Regions from separate parts of the Rhizobium sp. NPDC092011 genome, predicted to be linked through region 1. Evidence: predicted binding sites of a transcription regulator. Region 1 holds the regulator's gene; each other region holds the start of a gene.
What was found. Region 1 encodes PhoB, which activates phosphate uptake and scavenging genes when phosphate is short. Its sites were predicted from a motif close to TGTCATNNANCTGTCAT; they were not measured.

Region 1 (4,404 bases):
CCTAAGAACCGGCTGACGGATCTGATCGAGGTCAACATCAACAACCTCGCCGCCGTGCCCTCGATCGTCTACGGCTTGCTCGGTCTCTCCGTCTTTATCAATACCATGGGCCTGCCGCGCTCGGCCTCGCTGGTCGGCGGCCTGGTATTGAGCCTGATGACGCTGCCGATGATCATCATCGCCACACGCTCGGCGCTGCGGGCGGTGCCGCCGTCGATCCGCAGCGCAGCGCTTGGGCTCGGCGCGTCGCGCATGCAGATGGTCTTCCACCATGTCCTACCGCTTGCCATGCCTGGCATCCTGACGGGCACGATCCTCGGATTGGCGCATGCGCTCGGCGAGACGGCGCCGCTGCTCTTGATCGGCATGGTCGCGTTCGTCGCCAATTATCCCGCTTCGCCGCTCGATCCTTCGACGGCGCTGCCGGTGCAGATCTACATGTGGGCGAGCGAGGCGGAGCGTGCCTTCGTCGAAAGGACCTCTGGGGCCATTATCGTCCTGCTCTTTTTCCTCGTTGCGATGAATATCGGCGCAATTCTGCTGCGCCGCCGCTTCGAGCGGCGCTGGTAGGGGAGGAGCGCAAAATGAACATGATGACGGAAGCCGGAAGCGAAAGAGCATTGGCCAAGAAGATGATGACGATCCCTTACAAGATGATCGGCCAGGACGTTTCGGTCTTCTATGGCGAAAAGCGTGCGCTCTTCGACGTCAATCTGAATATTCGCGCCAATACGGTCACGGCTTTGATCGGCCCGTCCGGCTGCGGCAAGTCCACCTTCCTGCGTTGCCTCAACCGCATGAACGATACGATCGAGACATGCCGCATCACCGGCAAGATCACGCTCGACGATCAGGATGTCTACGATAACAGCATCGACGTAGTGGAGCTGCGCGCGCGCGTCGGCATGGTTTTCCAGAAGCCCAATCCGTTTCCGAAATCGATCTACGAGAACGTCGCCTATGGCCCGCGCATCCACGGCCTGCATCGGTCCAAGGCCGATCTCGAGCACATCGTCGAAACCAGCCTGCAGAAGGCCGGTCTCTGGGGCGAGGTGAAGGATCGGCTGCACGATGCAGGCACGAGCCTCTCTGGCGGACAGCAGCAGCGCCTGTGCATCGCGCGCGCGGTTGCCGTCAGCCCGGAAGTGATCCTGATGGACGAACCCTGCTCGGCGCTGGATCCGATTGCAACGGCAAAGGTCGAAGACCTCATCCACGAGCTGCGGGAGAATTTTACCATCGTCATCGTGACGCATTCCATGCAGCAGGCAGCCCGCGTTTCGCAACGCACCGCAATGTTCCATCTCGGCCATCTGGTCGAGGAGAACGACACCGATAAGATGTTCACCAATCCCGACGATTTCCGCACGCAGGATTACATCATGGGCCGTTTTGGTTGATGATGTCAGGCGCGCGGCTCCCTTCACACAGTTCACCTTGAGGATAGAAAAATGGTCTCCACTCACATTCTCTCTGCCTATGACGAAGACCTGAAGTTCCTGACGCGCCGCATTGCCGAAATGGGCGGTCTGGCCGAACAGATGGTCAGCGACAGCGTTCGCGCATTGGTTCATAGCGATGCCGCTCTCGCACAGAAGGTCATCTCCGACGACGTCGTTCTCGACCATGCCGAGCGCGAAGTCGGCGACAAGGCGATCGTCACCATCGCACGTCGTCAGCCGATGGCGGCTGACCTGCGTGAGATCATGGGTTCCATCCGCATCGCCTCCGATCTGGAGCGCGTCGGCGATCTTGGCAAAAACACTGCAAAGCGCGTCATCGCCGTGCAGGGCACCGGCGTTCCGCGCCGCCTTGCTCGCGGTATCGAACATCTTTCCGAACTGGCGCTCGGCCAGCTCAAGGAAGTGCTCGACGTCTACGCCACCCGCTCGCCGGACAAGGCCGTCTCGATCCGCGAACGCGACGAGGAAATCGACGCGATGTATACCTCGCTCTTCCGCGAGATGCTGACCTACATGATGGAAGATCCGCGCAACATCACCACCTGCACGCATCTTCTTTTCTGCGCCAAGAACATCGAGCGCATCGGCGACCATGCCACCAACATTGCCGAGACGATCTATTACATGGCGACCGGTGCTCAGCCCGAGGGCGAGCGTCCGAAAGACGATACCGCCAACACCGTCGGCGCGGTGACGGAATAATCTGGAAGCGAAGACAAGGAGACCAAAGGCGCATGGTTCCAAGAGTTGCTGTTGTAGAAGACGAGGAAGCGCTGAGCGTTCTGCTGCGCTACAATCTCGAGGCCGAAGGCTTCGAGGTCGACACGATCCTCAGAGGCGATGAAGCCGAGTTGCGTCTCCAGGAGCGCATCCCCGATCTTCTGATCCTAGACTGGATGCTCCCCGGCGTGTCCGGTATCGAGCTCTGCCGCCGGCTGCGCATGCGGCCGGAGACGGAGCGCCTGCCGATCATCATGCTGACGGCCCGCGGCGAGGAAAGCGAGCGCGTGCGTGGCCTTTCGACCGGCGCGGACGATTACGTCGTCAAGCCGTTCTCGACGCCGGAGCTGATGGCTCGCGTCAAGGCGATGCTGCGGCGAGCCCGCCCGGAGGTTCTCTCCACGGTGCTGCGTTGCGGCGATATCGAGCTGGATCGCGAAACCCATCGCGTTCATCGCAAGAGCCGTGAAGTGCGGCTGGGTCCGACGGAATTCCGCCTGCTGGAATTCCTGATGTCCTCGCCGGGCCGCGTCTTCTCGCGCTCGCAGCTGCTAGACGGCGTATGGGGGCACGATATCTATGTCGACGAACGCACCGTTGACGTTCATGTCGGCCGCCTGCGCAAGGCGCTGAACTTCTCCAATATGCAGGATGTCATCCGTACCGTTCGCGGCGCGGGCTATTCCATGGAGGCCTGAGCGGCACATCCTTGTGTTGGGGGCGCTCAGGCATCAACATAGCGGCGGAAACAGAAAACGGGCCTCGAGGGGCCCGTTTCTTTGTCTGAATGCTTGGATCGTCGCTCGGTATTTTTGTTTTACGCAATTCCGGACGGAAAACCGCTTCGCACTTTTCCTGCAATTGCTTAACCGTTGTTCCGCCGACGCTCATTCACCGGCTGATACGCCATGCGCTGATGGTAGGTGCAGTATGGTGAGGAATCCGGGCTGTCGTTGCCGCAGAAGTGGAAATCGTCCTTCAGCGGGTCGCCGACGGGCCACTTGCAGGTGCGTTCCGTCAGCTCCGTCAGGCCGAGGCGACGAGAGATCGGAACGACGACGTTCGAAGCCGGACGATAGGTAATCTCGTTGACCGCATCGACCTCGATCTCTTCCTTCAGCATGGTTGCGCCCTGCTGGCGGGTAACCGTGCGGGTTGCGACACGCGAAGTGTAAGCCGGGGCCCGCGGCGCCGAGGCGCTGCGCTTCGGCGTGCGAGCAGCCGTCGCCGTGCCACCCGCCTTCGCTCGGCCGGGAAGGTTCAGGCGATGCACCTTGCCGATGACGGCATTACGGCTCACGCCACCCAGTTGCGCCGCGATCTGGCTGGCGCTCAACCCTTCGGACCATAGCTTTTTCAGCTTCTCGACGCGTTCGTCTGTCCAGTTCATGCCCTGTCTCCGCTGTCGCGTTTCCGGTGGCAGAATCCTTCACCATTGCCTCGAATGGGAACGAGGCACGAAACGCTTTAAAATTGTGGTGACTAGTTCCGCCGCATGCAGTCTAGCAATTGGTTTTTAACCTAGTGTGAGGCTGACTCCGTGACAAGAGTCGCGCGAATCTTGAGGAATCGATTTCGGGGTTTTCCCCAACTTGCTGCCCCGGCGTGGCATTTCTGCAATACGCGGTGGCGAACGTAATCCTTTTGCGCTGAAGCGTTTTCTCGCACTTGCTAAATCGCCAGTTTTGTTGACATCGCGGTGCAAAACATCAATAGTGCCTGGGCCGCCGCAAGGCGGCATTTTTGATTTTTTCGGACCCGTTTCATCAAGCGGAAGCGATTGGTCCTTAAAGTTGTGATCGAGGAGATATGGCCATGGCCGAGACCGCGCCGCTTTATGACACCTACATGCGTGCTCCGCTGCGGTTCGAGCGAGGCGAGGGCGTGTGGCTGGTCACGGAAAGCGGTGAGCGCTATCTCGACTTTGCAGCCGGCGTCGCCGTCAATTCCCTCGGCCACGCGCATCCGCATCTGGTGGCGGAATTGAAGGCGCAGGCGGACAAGGTCTGGCACCTGTCGAACCTCTATGAAGTGCCCGGTCAGGAAAAGCTGTCGAAGCGGCTGACGGAAGTCACCTTCGCCGACAAGGTGTTCTTCACCAATTCGGGCGCCGAGGCGCTGGAATGCGCCATCAAGACGGCGCGGCGCTATCACTTCGCCAAGGGGCATCCGGAGAAGTTCCACGTCATCACCTTTGAGGGCGCCTTCCACGGTCGCACCA
Region 2 (4,404 bases), on a different contig from region 1:
TCGCCGCGCCAACGCCGATGATGGCGCCGGTAATCGTATGGGTGGTGGATACCGGTATGCCAAGCCAGGTCGCGGCAAAGAGCGTCAGCGCGCCACCGGTCTCCGCGCAGAAGCCTTGCATCGGGTTGAGGCGGGTGATCTTCGAGCCCATCGTGTGCACGATCCGCCATCCGCCAAACAGCGTGCCGAGGGCCATGGCCGTCTGGCAGGAAAGCACGACCCATAGAGGCACATGGAAGGAACTGCCGCCATATCCTTGAGAATAAAGGAGAATAGCGATGATGCCCATGGTCTTCTGCGCATCGTTGCCGCCGTGTCCGAGCGAATAGAGCGACGCGGAGAAGAATTGCAAAATACGGAACGTGCTGTCGACGGCAAAGGGTGTCTGCCGCACGAACAGCCACGTCACCATCAGGACCAGAAAAAGCGCCAGCACAAATCCGATCAGCGGGGACATCACGATCGCGCCGGCTGTCTTGAAGACACCGAGCCAGACGATCGAGCTTACGCCGACCTTGGCGAGACCGGCGCCGATCAACCCGCCGACCAGCGCATGTGACGAGCTGGAGGGGATGCCGAATATCCAGGTGACGATGTTCCAGACGATCGCCCCCAGCAACGCGGCAAAGATGACCGAAGCATCGACGATGCTGGGATCGATGATGCCTGTTCCGAGTGTTTCAGCTACGTGCAGCCCGAAGAACATGAAGGCAATGAAGTTGAAAAACGCCGCCCACAGCACAGCATATTGCGGCCGCAGGACGCGGGTCGACACGATGGTGGCGATGGAATTCGCCGCATCGTGAAGCCCGTTCAGAAAGTCAAAGAACAAGGCGGTGGCGATGATCCCCACCAGCAAGGGAAAGGCGAGGGTGGCCTCCATCAGACGCTCTCGAGCACGATGCCGTTGATCTCGTTGGCGACGTCCTCGAAGCGGTCGACCACCTTTTCCAGTTCGCCGTAGATCTCGCTGCCGATGATAAAGGCCATAGCATTGGAGGCGCCGTAATTGCGGAACAGATCCTTCAGCCCCTGGTCATGGAGTTCGTCGGCGCGGCCTTCCACCTTGACGATCTCTTCCGTGAGGTTGGCCAGTCTTGAGGCATTCGGCCCGATGCGATCGAGGAGGGGAACGGCCTCGGCGACCAGATGGGCTGCCTTGACGATCACTTCGCCCATCTGCTGCATGCCGGGGTCGAAACTCTTCTGCTCGAAAAGCCGTATGGTTTTCACGGTCTTGTGCATCATGTCGATGGCGTCATCCATGGACATGATGAGGTCCTTGATGTCGCCGCGGTCGAAAGGCGTGATGAAGCTCCGGCGCACGGCAAGCAGCACGTCGCGCGTGATGCCGTCTGCCTGATTTTCGAGCTCGACGATCCGTCGACCTTTCGCGTCGATGTCCTTGCCGGCCAAAAGTTCGTTCAGGGCTTCAGCGGCGCCGACGATCGTGCGCGAGTGCTGCGCGAAGAGATCGAAAAAGCGATCCTCGCGCGGCATGAGTTTGCGAAACCAGCCTAACATCAAAGCTCCATGCATTCATTGTCATGAAACCGTCATAATTGACGGAGCGCGGCTTGGAAAGCCGCGTGCTCGCGATGTTCTGTGGGTATAGCGAAGGTCTTTTCCGTCTATCAATCGCGCAGAAGGGGCAATAGCTGATCCCCCTGTCGCCTGATTTCCGTGAGATAGGGCGTATCCGAGAGGACGAAATGCGTGATACCCAGTTCGCGGTATTTGCGCAGGGAGCCGGCAACCTCTTCTGCGGATCCGACCAGCCACGTCGTTCCGGCCCCGCCGCCGCCGAATTTGCCTGGTGCGGTGTAGAGATTGTCGTCGAGCACATCGCCGCGTGCATTGAGATCGAACAGGCGTCTCTGACCGACGGCTATCGACTGGCGATGGTCGTGCCAGCCTGCTCCATTGTCCTCGGCCATTCTTGCGACTTTTGCTTCTGCATCTGCCCATGCCCGTGCGCTGGTTTCGCGTACGAGCGTGGTGATGCGCAAGCCGAATTCGAGTGGAGCGAGATCGCGATCCAGCGCCTTGCTTAGAGACGTCAAGCGCTCGATCCGCTCCCCGATATCATCAAGCGGCTCGCCCCAGAAGAGCTGGACGTCGGCCTCGGTGGCGGCGACGCTCTCCGCAGCTTGCGAAGCGCCGCCGAAATAGAGCTTGGGGTGTCGGCGCTCGCCGCGAGCCTGGATCCGAGGCGCCGCCGTCGATTGAGCAACGCGGAAATGTTCGCCTTCATAGGTAACGCTTTCCTCGGTCCAGAGCCTGCGAACCAGTCGCATGAATTCCCGGGTACGGTCGTACCGATGCGCCTGATCGCCCTCGCTGTCACCATAAGCGGATAGATTGTCCTTGCCCGATACGATGTTGACCCGCACCCGGCCGCCGCTCAACTGATCCAGGGTGGCAGCCGCGGATGCGAATTGTGCGGGCCGCCAGTAACCTGGGCGGATGGCGATCAATGGCTCGAAGCTCGTCGTCCTGGCGGCAAGGGCAGCGGCAACGGTGAAGGTATCAGGCCGTCCCCAACCCGTGCCGATCAGGGCGCCTTTCCACCCATGCTCTTCCAGCGCTCTGGCATGGCTCGTCAGTGTCTCCAGGCTATTGTGATTTTCGACGGCGGAATCGCCGCGATGGCCGGGTTTCGTGTCGTTGGGAATGTACCAGAGGAATTCGCTGCTCATGACCATGCCTGCCTGCATTGGATGGGAAATTCCCGCCGCGACCGAGATTGGCGACGCCTGTGCGTCCTGCGCTCAGAGTTTCCCCTTCCAGGGAACGAGAACTGCCTCGAGAATGCGGATTGCCGCTGTGAAGGCAAAGGCGCAGATCGCGATGATGCCGATGCCGACGAAGACGACGTCGGTTGCCAGGAATTGCGATGCCGACATGATCATGAAGCCGATGCCGCGGGTTGAGGCGATGAGTTCGGCTGCGACCAACGTTCCCCAGCCGATCCCGAACGCAATCCTCACGCCGGTCAGGATTTCCGGCAAGGCCGAAGGCAGGACGGTGGAAAGGAAGAGCTGCAGCCGGCTTGCGCCAAGCGAACGCGCCGCATTGACACGCTCAAGAGGTAGCGAGCGGACGCCCGCCTGAGCGGACAGGCAGATAGGCGCAAACATGGCGAGCACCAGGAGCGTGATCTTCGAGGTTTCACCAATGCCGAGCCAGATGATCATCAGCGGCAGGTACGAAAGCGGAGGCAGCGGCCAGTAGAATTCGATGGGCGTGTCGAGAATTCCCTTTGCCCAACGACTGAGGCCCATCAACAGGCCGACGGGAATACCGACCACGATTGCGATCGCTGCGGCAACGACGATGCGAAACAGACTGGCGACTATGTGTTCTGAGAGCGAGGCGCCGGCATAACCGTCGCGATAGACGACACCGATTTGCGTCAAGACTTCATCGGGTCTTGGTAGAAAGAGGTGGGAAACCAGGCCAAGTTTCGAGACCAGCCACCACAGACCGAGGAAGGCGGCCCCGGTTGCGAAGCTGATGGCGATCGTCGGCTTGGAGCCGACGCCGAAGCCCGGCATGCGAACAAGCTTAGCCTTTGCTTCCGGCGAACGGGCGATAACGGGACGCGTTCCAGAAATGTCGGTCATGCCGCGCTCCTGATGTTGTCTGCATTGTGCAGGAGTGCGCGAATTTCCTCTCTGAGTTCGGCAAATTCGGGAGAGGTCAGGATCGATCTGGCGTCGCCGCTGGCAGCGAGGAGATGCACGAAATCGAGATTGAAGCGGGCGACGACGCGGCCAGGTCGCGGTGACATCACCAGCACCTCGGTGCCCAGAAACAGGGCCTCTTCGATCGAGTGGGTTATGAAGAAGATCCGCTTGTTGGTTCTGGCCCAGATGGAGACGAGCAGTTCCTGCATCTGTTCCCTCGTCAGGCTGTCGAGCGCGCCGAAGGGCTCGTCCATGAGCAGGATGTCCGGGTCGGTCGCCAATGCGCGGGCGATGCCAACACGCTGGCGCATTCCGCCCGAGAGTTCATAGGGCGATGCGTTTGCAAAGTCAGTCAGGCCGACGAGGCGGAGCAGCTCCGAAGCACGCTCGTGCCGTTCCCGCCGCCCTAGACCTGCAAATTGCAGACCGAGCGAGACATTGTCGAGGACCGACTTCCACGGCAGTAACGAGTCTTTCTGGAAAACCACGCCACGATCGGAACCGGGGCCTGAGACCGGCCTGCCATACAGGGTGATGGTCCCCTCCGAGAGTGGCAGGAAGCCGGCGATCGCATTGAGCAATGTTGATTTGCCGCAACCCGACGCTCCCAGGGCGACGACAATGCCGCGTTCGGGAATGTTGAAGGAGACGCGATCGAGCGCATGAACGGTTCTCCCGTCGCGCGCTGCGAAGAATACACTGGCGTGATCGACTT
Region 3 (4,404 bases), on a different contig from region 1:
TTCGGCCGGCCGCTGCATCGGTTCGTCCACTTCCTCGTCGGTCAAAAGGCTCGGGTCGAGCAGGCGGTGCGTATAGTCGAAAGTCGGGCCGAGAAGCTGGCCGCCGGGCAAATCCTTGTAGGTTGCCGAGATACGGCGTTCGATCTTCATTGCTGCGGTGTCGAGTGGCTGGGAGTAGCCGAAGCGCGGCAGTGTCGTGCGGTAGGCGCGCAGCAGGAAGATCGCTTCGATCATGTCGCCGCGCGCCTGGCGGACGGCAAGTGCCGCCAGCGTGCGGTCATAGAGCGAGGCTTCGGCCATGACGCGATCGACGCCGAGTGCGAGCTGCTCGACGATCTGGTCGATGCCGAGCGCCGGCAGCGAACGGTCGCCGCGGCGACGATCGGCCAGCAGCCGGTGAGCATTGGCGATGGCGGCTTCGCCACCCTTTACGGCAACATACATATGTCACATCTCCGTCGCGATGATCTTGGTGGTGCGCGGCAGGCAGAGGAATTGCCGGCCGGCGGTCAGAACGAGGTCCGCACCGCGCGGGAAGAGGGCGCGATTGTCGTTCCAGATGCGAAGGAAGCTGTCCGGCAGGCCCACGGGAGCGATCATGCTGACGCCGTTGATGCCCGGGCCGGAAAGCGCCAGATCCTTGCCACCTTCGAGGCTTTCGATCTCAAGAATGATCGTCGTTGAGCGATCGGGATATTCCTGAGTGCCGATGCCGAACTGGTTGAAGGAGGACAGCGCCATGCCGGCCTCGATGAAAGCAAAGGCCGCTTCGAGCCGTTCTTGGATAATCGGCGCCCCTGTGTGGAAGCTCAGCCATTCCGGTAGGCTCGACCGTCCAAGGCTGGTGGAGAGCCAGACCGGCGTGTCGTGATCGCAAAGTGTAAGCCCGATCGCGCCGGCGGCGATGCCGAGCGGCGCCGGAGGCGCGACCTCGGTCGAGATGGTCTGCAAGGTGCCGGGGCGGGCCATCGCATCCATCATCAACTTGAAGACGCTCTGCCCGTCGAAAACCGGGTCGGTGAATCCGCCCGTCAATGCATCGTTACCGAAGGTGGAGGGGGTAAGGCTCATCAGTCTTCTCCGCGAACCATGGTGAAGAAATCGACGCGCGTCGCAGCCGTCTCTTGGGCGCGCTTGCGGTCATACTCGGCGATGCGTTCGGTGACCGGCTGAAGGATAGCCTTCTCGACGAATTCCTTGGTGGCTGACTGCTGCCAGAGCGCGTCGAAGATGGCCGAGAGGCGAGCCTTTTCCCGATCCGTGCCGAGCGCGTGCGCATGGCCGATCGTGCCCGATGCGAGCCGGACGGTGGCGCGGGTCACCGTGACCTCACCTAGATTGAAGGGAGAGCCGCCGCCGCCGATGCGGCCGCGCACCATGACGAGCCCGGTCTCCGGTCCGCGTACTGGCTGCACCGTCGGCTTGCTCGGCAATGCCTCCCACGCCGCTTCCAGTTCGTCACGCTCTGCCTGCGCCAGAAGATCTGCAACGCGCTTGCGTTCCCTCCGCTCCTGTGCGGCCGCTTCCTGCCTCTGTGCTGAATTCATCGCGTCTTCCTCTAAATGTCTATTGATATAGACAACCATACAATGTAGGTTTATATCTATTGGTGAGTCGTGACAAGCGTGTGACAGGGCGAGTGGGCGAAATGGCAGGGCAGAAGATACAGAGACAGACGGGCGTGGCGCTCTGGCGGCAGATCGCCGACCGGATTCGCACGTCGATCAACCACGGTGATTTTGACGAAACGGGCATGGTGCCGCCGGAAACGACGCTGGCGCTGCAGTTCGGCGTCAACCGCCACACGATCCGCAGCGCGCTTGGTGCGCTGGCGCAGGAGGGTATTGTCCGGGCGGTGCAGGGGCGTGGCACACTGATCGAGCGCAAGGAGCGGCTGAGCTTCCCGATCTCCAAGCGCACGCGTTTCTCGCAGGGGATCGGCGATCAGGTACGCGAGACCCGCAGCGTCCTGCTTGCGGCAGGCGAAGAGCCGGCAAATGTGGAGTTGGCCCATCAGCTCAAGGTCGATGTCGGCACCCAGCTTGTGCGCCTCGAAACGCTCGGCCAGGCGGATCATCGCCCGGTGTCGCGCGCCACAAGCTGGTTTCCGGCCGATCGCTTCGGCAATATCGCGGAGATCTACCGGACGACCGGATCGATCACGAAGGCTTTTCGGGAATTGGGTGTGCCGGACTATGTCCGCGTCGTCACCGAGATCACCGCGACCCATGCCGACGAAAGCGACCTGAGCGATCTGCAACTATCGCCGGGGGCTATCGTTCTGGTCTCCCAGGCGCTCAATGCGGATCTTGACGATGTCCCGGTGCAATATTCGATTTCCCGCTTCGCCGCCGACAGGGTGCGGTTTACAGTCGAAAACTAAGGCTGCAAAGCAATCTTCGGAAAGATCGTCCCCTCTCCCCCGCAAAAGGGGGAGAGGGCTAGGGTGGGGGCTTTTTAGCCCTGACAGATTGCGCTCAATGCGCGCCCGACATGTCGCCGAGGACTTCCTTCGAGGCGACGGTGGAATCGGCCTTGAGCTTGTAGACCATCGGCACGCCCGTCGCGAGGTTCAGCTCGAGGATCTGTGCCTTGCTCAGGCGGTCGAGAACCATCACGAGCGAGCGCAGCGAGTTGCCGTGGGCGGCGACGAGGACGTTCTGGCCGGCGAGAACGCGCGGCAGGATTTCCGTCAGGTAGTAAGGCCAGACGCGCGCGCCGGTGTCGCGCAGGCTTTCGCCGCCGGGCGGTGGGACGTCGTAGGAGCGGCGCCAGATGTGGACCTGTTCTTCGCCCCACTTGGCGCGGGCGTCGTCCTTGTTGAGACCGGAGAGATCGCCGTAGTCGCGCTCGTTCAAAGCCTGATCCTTGATGGTCTCGAGGCCGGGCTGGCCGATTTCATCGAGGATGATCTTCAGGGTGTGCTGGGCGCGGGTGAGATCCGAGGTGAAGGCGATATCGTATTTGATGCCGTAGTCGGCCAGCGCCCTGCCGCCCGTCTTGGCTTCCTCGACGCCAAGCGCGGTCAGATCGGGGTCCTTCCAGCCGGTAAAGAGATTCTTCAAATTCCAGTCGCTCTGCCCATGGCGAACGAGAACGAGAGTACCGCTCATAATATTTCTCCTTGATAGAGCAATTCCAGGAAAAGTGCGTAGCGGTTTTCCGGTTGGAATTGCGAGACAATAAAAGGCTGGAGCGGATCAGCAGTTCCGTGCCGACCCGCTCCTGGATCGGATCAATGTGTCGCGAGCCCGAGAACGTCGAGCATGGAATAGAAGCCGGGTTTCTTGTCGCGCGCCCAGAGTGCGGCTTGCAGCGCGCCGCGCGCAAACAGCGACCGGTCGCCGGCATTGTGCGACAATGTCAGCCGCTCGCTCTCGCTGGCGAAAATCACCGAGTGATCGCCGACCACGCCGCCGCCACGCAGGGTCGCAAAGCCGATCGTGCCGGTTGGGCGCGGGCCGGTGTGGCCATCGCGAACCCGTACGGAATTGTCGTTGAGATCGACGCCACGGCCCTTGGCCGCAGACTGGCCGAGCAGCAATGCCGTCCCCGAGGGTGCATCGACCTTATGGCGATGATGCATCTCCAGCACTTCGATATCCCAGTCGTTTGACGGCAGCGCACGGGCCGCCTGCTCGACGAGCACGCTCAAAAGATTGATGCCGAGGCCCATATTGCCTGACTTGACGATGCGGGCATGGCGCGCGGCTGCCTTGAACTTGGCTTCGTCCTCGCCCGAGCATCCGGTCGTGCCGATGATGTGGACGATGCGCGCCTGCGCGGCGAGGCCGGCAAAGGTGACGCTGGTTGCCGGCGTGGTGAAGTCGATGACGCCTTCGGCATGGAGAAACGCGGCGAGCGGATCGTCGGTCACGGAAATGCCGATCGGGCCGAGCCCGGCGATCTCGCCGGCATCCTTGCCGATGAAGGCGGAGCCGGGACGCGCGACTGCAGCATGCAAGGTTACGCCATCAGTGGCGTGGATGAGCCGGATCAGAGCCTGTCCCATGCGGCCCGCCGCGCCAACCACCACCAGCTTCATCGCATCGTCGCTCATATCGTCTCTATCGTCTATTTGCGGGAGTTGCCGGAAGCGACCGGCCGCTGAAGGTTGTTGAGACGAGCGTAAAGGCCATTGTCGGCCTCTGCAAGCGTCTCGTGGTTGCCCTCTTCGACCACGCGGCCGTTCTGCATGACGACAATCTTCTCGGCCCGGACGACCGTCGACAGGCGGTGGGCGATCACGACGACCGTGCGGCCGCTCATGGCTTCGTCCAGCGCCTTCTGCACGGCTGCTTCCGATTCCGTATCGAGCGCCGAGGTCGCTTCGTCGAGCAGCAGGATGGGCGCATTGCGTACGAGGGCTCGGGCGATCGACAGGCGCTGCCGCTGACCGCCGGA
Region 4 (4,404 bases), on a different contig from region 1:
CGTCACCGGTGCCTATGCACTGGCGGTGATGTTCGAGAACGATCCCGGCACGTTGATGGCGGCACGGTCCGGCCCGCCACTCGCTGTGGGATATGGCAAGGGAGAGATGTTCCTCGGCTCTGACGCCATTGCACTTGCGCCGTTTACCAATGAGATCACCTATCTGGTCGACGGCGATTGCGCCATCGTCACGCATAGTGGCGCAACGATTCTCGATTTCAGCGGCAAGGAAGTGAACCGGCCGCGGCAGATTTCCCAGGCGACAGCCTATGTCGTGGACAAGGGCAACCACCGCCACTTCATGGAAAAGGAAATCTACGAGCAGCCGGAGGTCATCTCCCATGCGCTGAGCCACTATGTCGATTTCGCCAGCCATCGCGTGCATCCAGGCGTTTCGGCCATCGACTTTGGCAAGGTATCTGGTCTGGCGATATCGGCCTGCGGCACCGCCTATCTCGCCGGCTTGATCGGTAAATACTGGTTCGAGCGCTATGCGCGCCTTCCCGTCGAAATCGATGTCGCCTCGGAATTCCGTTATCGCGAAATGCCGTTACAGCCGTCGCAGGCTGCGCTGTTCATTTCACAGTCCGGCGAGACGGCTGATACTCTGGCTTCGCTGCGCTATTGCCGCGACCATGGCCTGAAGATCGGCGCCGTCGTCAACGTCAAGGAGTCGACCATCGCGCGCGAATCCGACGCGGTATTCCCGATCATGGCCGGCCCGGAAATCGGGGTTGCCTCGACGAAGGCCTTCACCTGCCAACTGGCGGTCCTGGCATCTCTGGCGATCGGAGCTGGCGTCGCTCGCGGCACCATCAGCGCTGAGAGCGAGAAAGAGCTGGTGCATCATCTCATCGAGATGCCGCGCATCATGGCCAATGTCCTGAACCTCATCCAGCCGCAGATGGAAAGCCTGTCGCGCGAGATTTCGAAGTTCAAGGATGTGCTTTATCTCGGCCGCGGCACCAGCTTCCCACTCGCCCTGGAGGGCGCCCTGAAGCTGAAGGAAATCTCCTATATCCATGCCGAGGGTTATGCCGCCGGCGAGCTCAAGCATGGACCGATCGCGCTGATCGACGAGAACATGCCGGTTATCGTGATCGCTCCCCATGACCGCTTCTTCGACAAGACGGTCTCCAACATGCAGGAAGTGGCGGCGCGCGGCGGCCGGATCATCTTTATTACCGACGAAAAGGGAGCCGCTGCCTCGACGCTGCCGACGATGGCGACCATCGTTCTGCCCATGGTGGACGAGATTATCTCCCCGATCATTTTCTCGCTGCCGATTCAGCTGCTTGCCTATCACACCGCTGTCTTCATGGGCACCGACGTCGACCAGCCGCGAAATCTCGCCAAGTCGGTAACGGTGGAATAGGCGTCTGCGATTGCCGTCATCCGGCATCACGTCGTCGTGAGCCGCGTCTCTGTCCGGCTCGGCGGCGTGACTGCCGGGTTGTATGCCGCTTGGATTTCTGGCACGCTTCTTAAGGGAGAGGTGGGGAGGATTTGCCCGATAGCGATAGGCGGCTGAACGGAGTTTTCGAGCGGCGAATGACTGAGAAACTCATCAAGGTATCCGTAACGACGCGGATCAGAAACAACTTCCTGGCCGGCCTTATCATCTGCGCTCCCATAGCCATCACGCTCTGGCTCACATGGTCCGTCGTTCATTGGGCAGATAGCTGGGTGCGGCCCTATATTCCTGCGCGCTACGACCCGGAGAGCTATCTGAACTTCGCCGTTCCCGGCACTGGGCTGGTAATCGCGATGATCTTCATCACGATGGTCGGCTTCCTCGCCAAGAACCTGATCGGCCAGAGCATCGTTCGCTTCGGAGAGTCGATCGTCAATCGTGTGCCTCTTGTCCGGACGATCTACAAGAGCGTCAAGCAGATCTTCGAAACCGTCTTGAAGGAGCAAGGGACCTCCTTCAAGAAGGTCGGGCTTATCGAATATCCGAGCCCCGGCCTATGGTCGATGGTATTCATCTCGACGGATGCCAAGGGCGAGATAGCCTCGAAATTCAATGCCATGGGCCAGGATATGGTGGCGGTTTTCCTGCCGCCGACTCCCGTGCCAACGGCGGGTTTTCTGATTTTCGTGCCGCGCGAAAAGATCACCATTCTCGATATGAGCCCCGAAGACGGCGCGAAGCTTTTGATCTCGGGCGGCCTTGTCTCGCCCGAATACAAGGAACAGCTGACTGCGGCCAAAAGCCTGCCGACGCCCGTTCCAATGAAGTCTCTGACTTAGAGCATATCTTCATCCTGTAGGTCTTCGGCGATCTTCGCGTGCAGCGTGCGCTGTCATTTGCCTATCATGTTGACGCCTTAGATCGTCGTCAGGGACAGGCAGCCGGATTTATCTCATCCATTGAGGGCTCGGGGCTTCGACACCGGGCATTTGCTCCTCCAGGCAGCGCGCGGCGAGGTCGGAGATGGACGCCGTTGTTTCCAGACTGGTTTTCATCAGGAGGATATTATCTTGAAACATATGCGTTCGAAGAGCCTGCGATTGCTATCGGCTGCGCTCGCCACATTCGTGTTTGTAGCCCCTGTGGCGGCACTTGCCGATACGGCCATAACCGTTCAGGGCGCGACGCTCGTCAACAAAGGTCGCGTCGCCATCGGGCGCATTCCGGCCAATCAGCGCGACAAGTTTGGTGAGACCTTCGGCTCGGGTTCCGGTATGTCGATCGACACCAAGGGCTGGACCCGCAATGCAGACGGCACCTACAAAGGATCGCTCTGGCTGCTGCCGGACCGGGGTTACAATGTTGCCGGTACGACCGACTATCGTGCCCGCCTCAACACGATCGACATCGTCCTGACGCCTGTCGCTCCCGGTGCCACACCGCCGGCAGGCAAGGAGCAGTCGGGTGTCGCTGCCAGGCTTGCAGACACGCTGCTGTTGAAAGACAACAAGGGGACGGAAACCACCGGCCTCGATCCGGCAAATGGCGTCCGCAATCCGGAAGGCGCCATGCCGCTGATGCCGCAGGCACCGAACGGCAAGATCTCGCTCGACAACGAAGCCATCGCCCGGTTGCCTGATGGCTCGATGTTCATCAGCGACGAATACGGTCCCTACATCTATCGCTTCTCGGCCGATGGCCGGATGCTGTCGGCGACGCCGCCGCCCGCCGCGTTTCTGCCGATGCGCAACGGCGCCGTGAACTTCTCTTCGAACAATCCCGGCCCAGGTGAAGCTGCCCCCGATCCGAAAGATCCAATCAGCGGACGCCAGAACAACCAGGGCTTTGAGGGCATGTCTTTGACCCCGGACGGCAAATTTCTAATTGCCGTGCTCCAGTCGGCGACAAGACAGGACGGTGGCGATTCCAGCGCGACTCGGCAGAACACCCGCGCTCTGGTTTATGACGCTGCAGACCTCGATCATCTGAAGCTGGTGCACGAATATGTCGTACCTTTGCCGGTCTTCACCAATGACAAGGGTAAGACGGCCGTCGCCGCCCAGAGCGAAATCGTCGCGCTCTCGCCGACGAGCTTCCTGATGCTCGTGCGCGACAGCGGCAATGGTTATGGCCAGAAGGGCGAAAAATCGCTCTACCGCAGCATCGATATCGTCGATGTCTCGGCCGCCACGGACATTGCCGGTAGCAAGTTCGACAGCGACAAGCCGGTCGCTCCGAAAGGTGTCGTCGACCCCTCTGTGAAGCCGGCTGTGGTTAGCCAGTTCATCGACATCAACGATAGCGCTGATCTCACCCGCTTCCGCCTTCACAATGGCGCTCCGAACGACCGCAATAACCTCTCTGAGAAGTGGGAGGCCATGTCGCTCGCCAGCGTCCAGGACCCGAAGTTGCCGGACGATTACTTCCTGTTCGTCGCCAACGACAACGACTTCATCACCCAGGATGGCTTCCAGGTCGGTGCTGCCTACAAGGATGAGAGCGGGGCCGACGTCGATACCATGTTCCAGGTGTTCCAGGTCACCATTCCCGGCCTCGCCGCCAAGTGAGACCGTGAAACAGAGATGGACGCGGCTGCCGCGTCCGTCCGTTCATCCCGCCCGCAGGAAACGGATCGCCTCGTCGCGGCGGAAAAGGTAGAGCAGGGTTCGGATCGCCATGCCGCGCTCGCCGGTCAGTTCAGGATCGCGTTCGATGATGTAGGCGGCATCCTTGCGGGCGATTTCCAGCAGATCGGCATGGGCTTCGAGACTTGCGATGCGGAAGCCCGGTGTGCCGGACTGGCGCGTGCCGAGAAGCTCACCTTCTCCGCGCAGCTTCAAATCCTCTTCAGCGATGCGGAAGCCATCCTCCGTATCGCGCATGATCGACAGCCTGGCATGTCCTGTTTCTCCGAGCGGCCCCTTGTAGAGAAGGATGCAGGTGGAGGCCTCGTCGCCACGTCCGACGCGTCCGCGCAACTGATGAAGCTG

Region 2: ACIQJ2_RS06845 (DUF47 family protein) is a predicted target of PhoB. The motif match lies at 1,544-1,560, and genes of this name have one in related genera.
Region 3: phnF (phosphonate metabolism transcriptional regulator PhnF) is a predicted target of PhoB. The motif match lies at 1,617-1,633, and genes of this name have one in related genera.
Region 4: ACIQJ2_RS14110 (esterase-like activity of phytase family protein) is a predicted target of PhoB. The motif match lies at 2,305-2,321, and genes of this name have one in related genera.

The regions. Positions count from the first base shown of each region.
Region 1 covers NZ_JBIVSO010000006.1:191,598-196,001, forward strand. The annotation lists gene pstA (phosphate ABC transporter permease PstA) at 1-570, shown strand, start outside; gene pstB (phosphate ABC transporter ATP-binding protein PstB) at 585-1,400, shown strand; gene phoU (phosphate signaling complex protein PhoU) at 1,452-2,165, shown strand; gene phoB (phosphate regulon transcriptional regulator PhoB) at 2,198-2,881, shown strand; gene ACIQJ2_RS23755 (GcrA family cell cycle regulator) at 3,049-3,573, opposite strand; gene ACIQJ2_RS23760 (aspartate aminotransferase family protein) at 3,999-4,404, shown strand, end outside.
Region 2 covers NZ_JBIVSO010000001.1:1,494,487-1,498,890, forward strand. The annotation lists gene ACIQJ2_RS06840 (inorganic phosphate transporter) at 1-883, opposite strand, end outside; gene ACIQJ2_RS06845 (DUF47 family protein) at 883-1,524, opposite strand; gene ACIQJ2_RS06850 (LLM class flavin-dependent oxidoreductase) at 1,635-2,705, opposite strand; gene ACIQJ2_RS06855 (ABC transporter permease subunit) at 2,772-3,626, opposite strand; gene ACIQJ2_RS06860 (taurine ABC transporter ATP-binding protein) at 3,623-4,404, opposite strand, start outside.
Region 3 covers NZ_JBIVSO010000009.1:51,240-55,643, forward strand. The annotation lists gene ACIQJ2_RS27325 (carbon-phosphorus lyase complex subunit PhnI) at 1-444, opposite strand, end outside; gene phnH (phosphonate C-P lyase system protein PhnH) at 448-1,071, opposite strand; gene phnG (phosphonate C-P lyase system protein PhnG) at 1,071-1,547, opposite strand; gene phnF (phosphonate metabolism transcriptional regulator PhnF) at 1,649-2,383, shown strand; gene ACIQJ2_RS27345 (2,3-bisphosphoglycerate-dependent phosphoglycerate mutase) at 2,478-3,113, opposite strand; gene dapB (4-hydroxy-tetrahydrodipicolinate reductase) at 3,236-4,060, opposite strand; gene ACIQJ2_RS27355 (ABC transporter ATP-binding protein) at 4,075-4,404, opposite strand, start outside.
Region 4 covers NZ_JBIVSO010000002.1:1,182,732-1,187,135, reverse strand. The annotation lists gene glmS (glutamine--fructose-6-phosphate transaminase (isomerizing)) at 1-1,375, shown strand, start outside; gene ACIQJ2_RS14115 (DUF502 domain-containing protein) at 1,552-2,253, shown strand; gene ACIQJ2_RS14110 (esterase-like activity of phytase family protein) at 2,494-3,981, shown strand; gene recG (ATP-dependent DNA helicase RecG) at 4,024-4,404, opposite strand, start outside.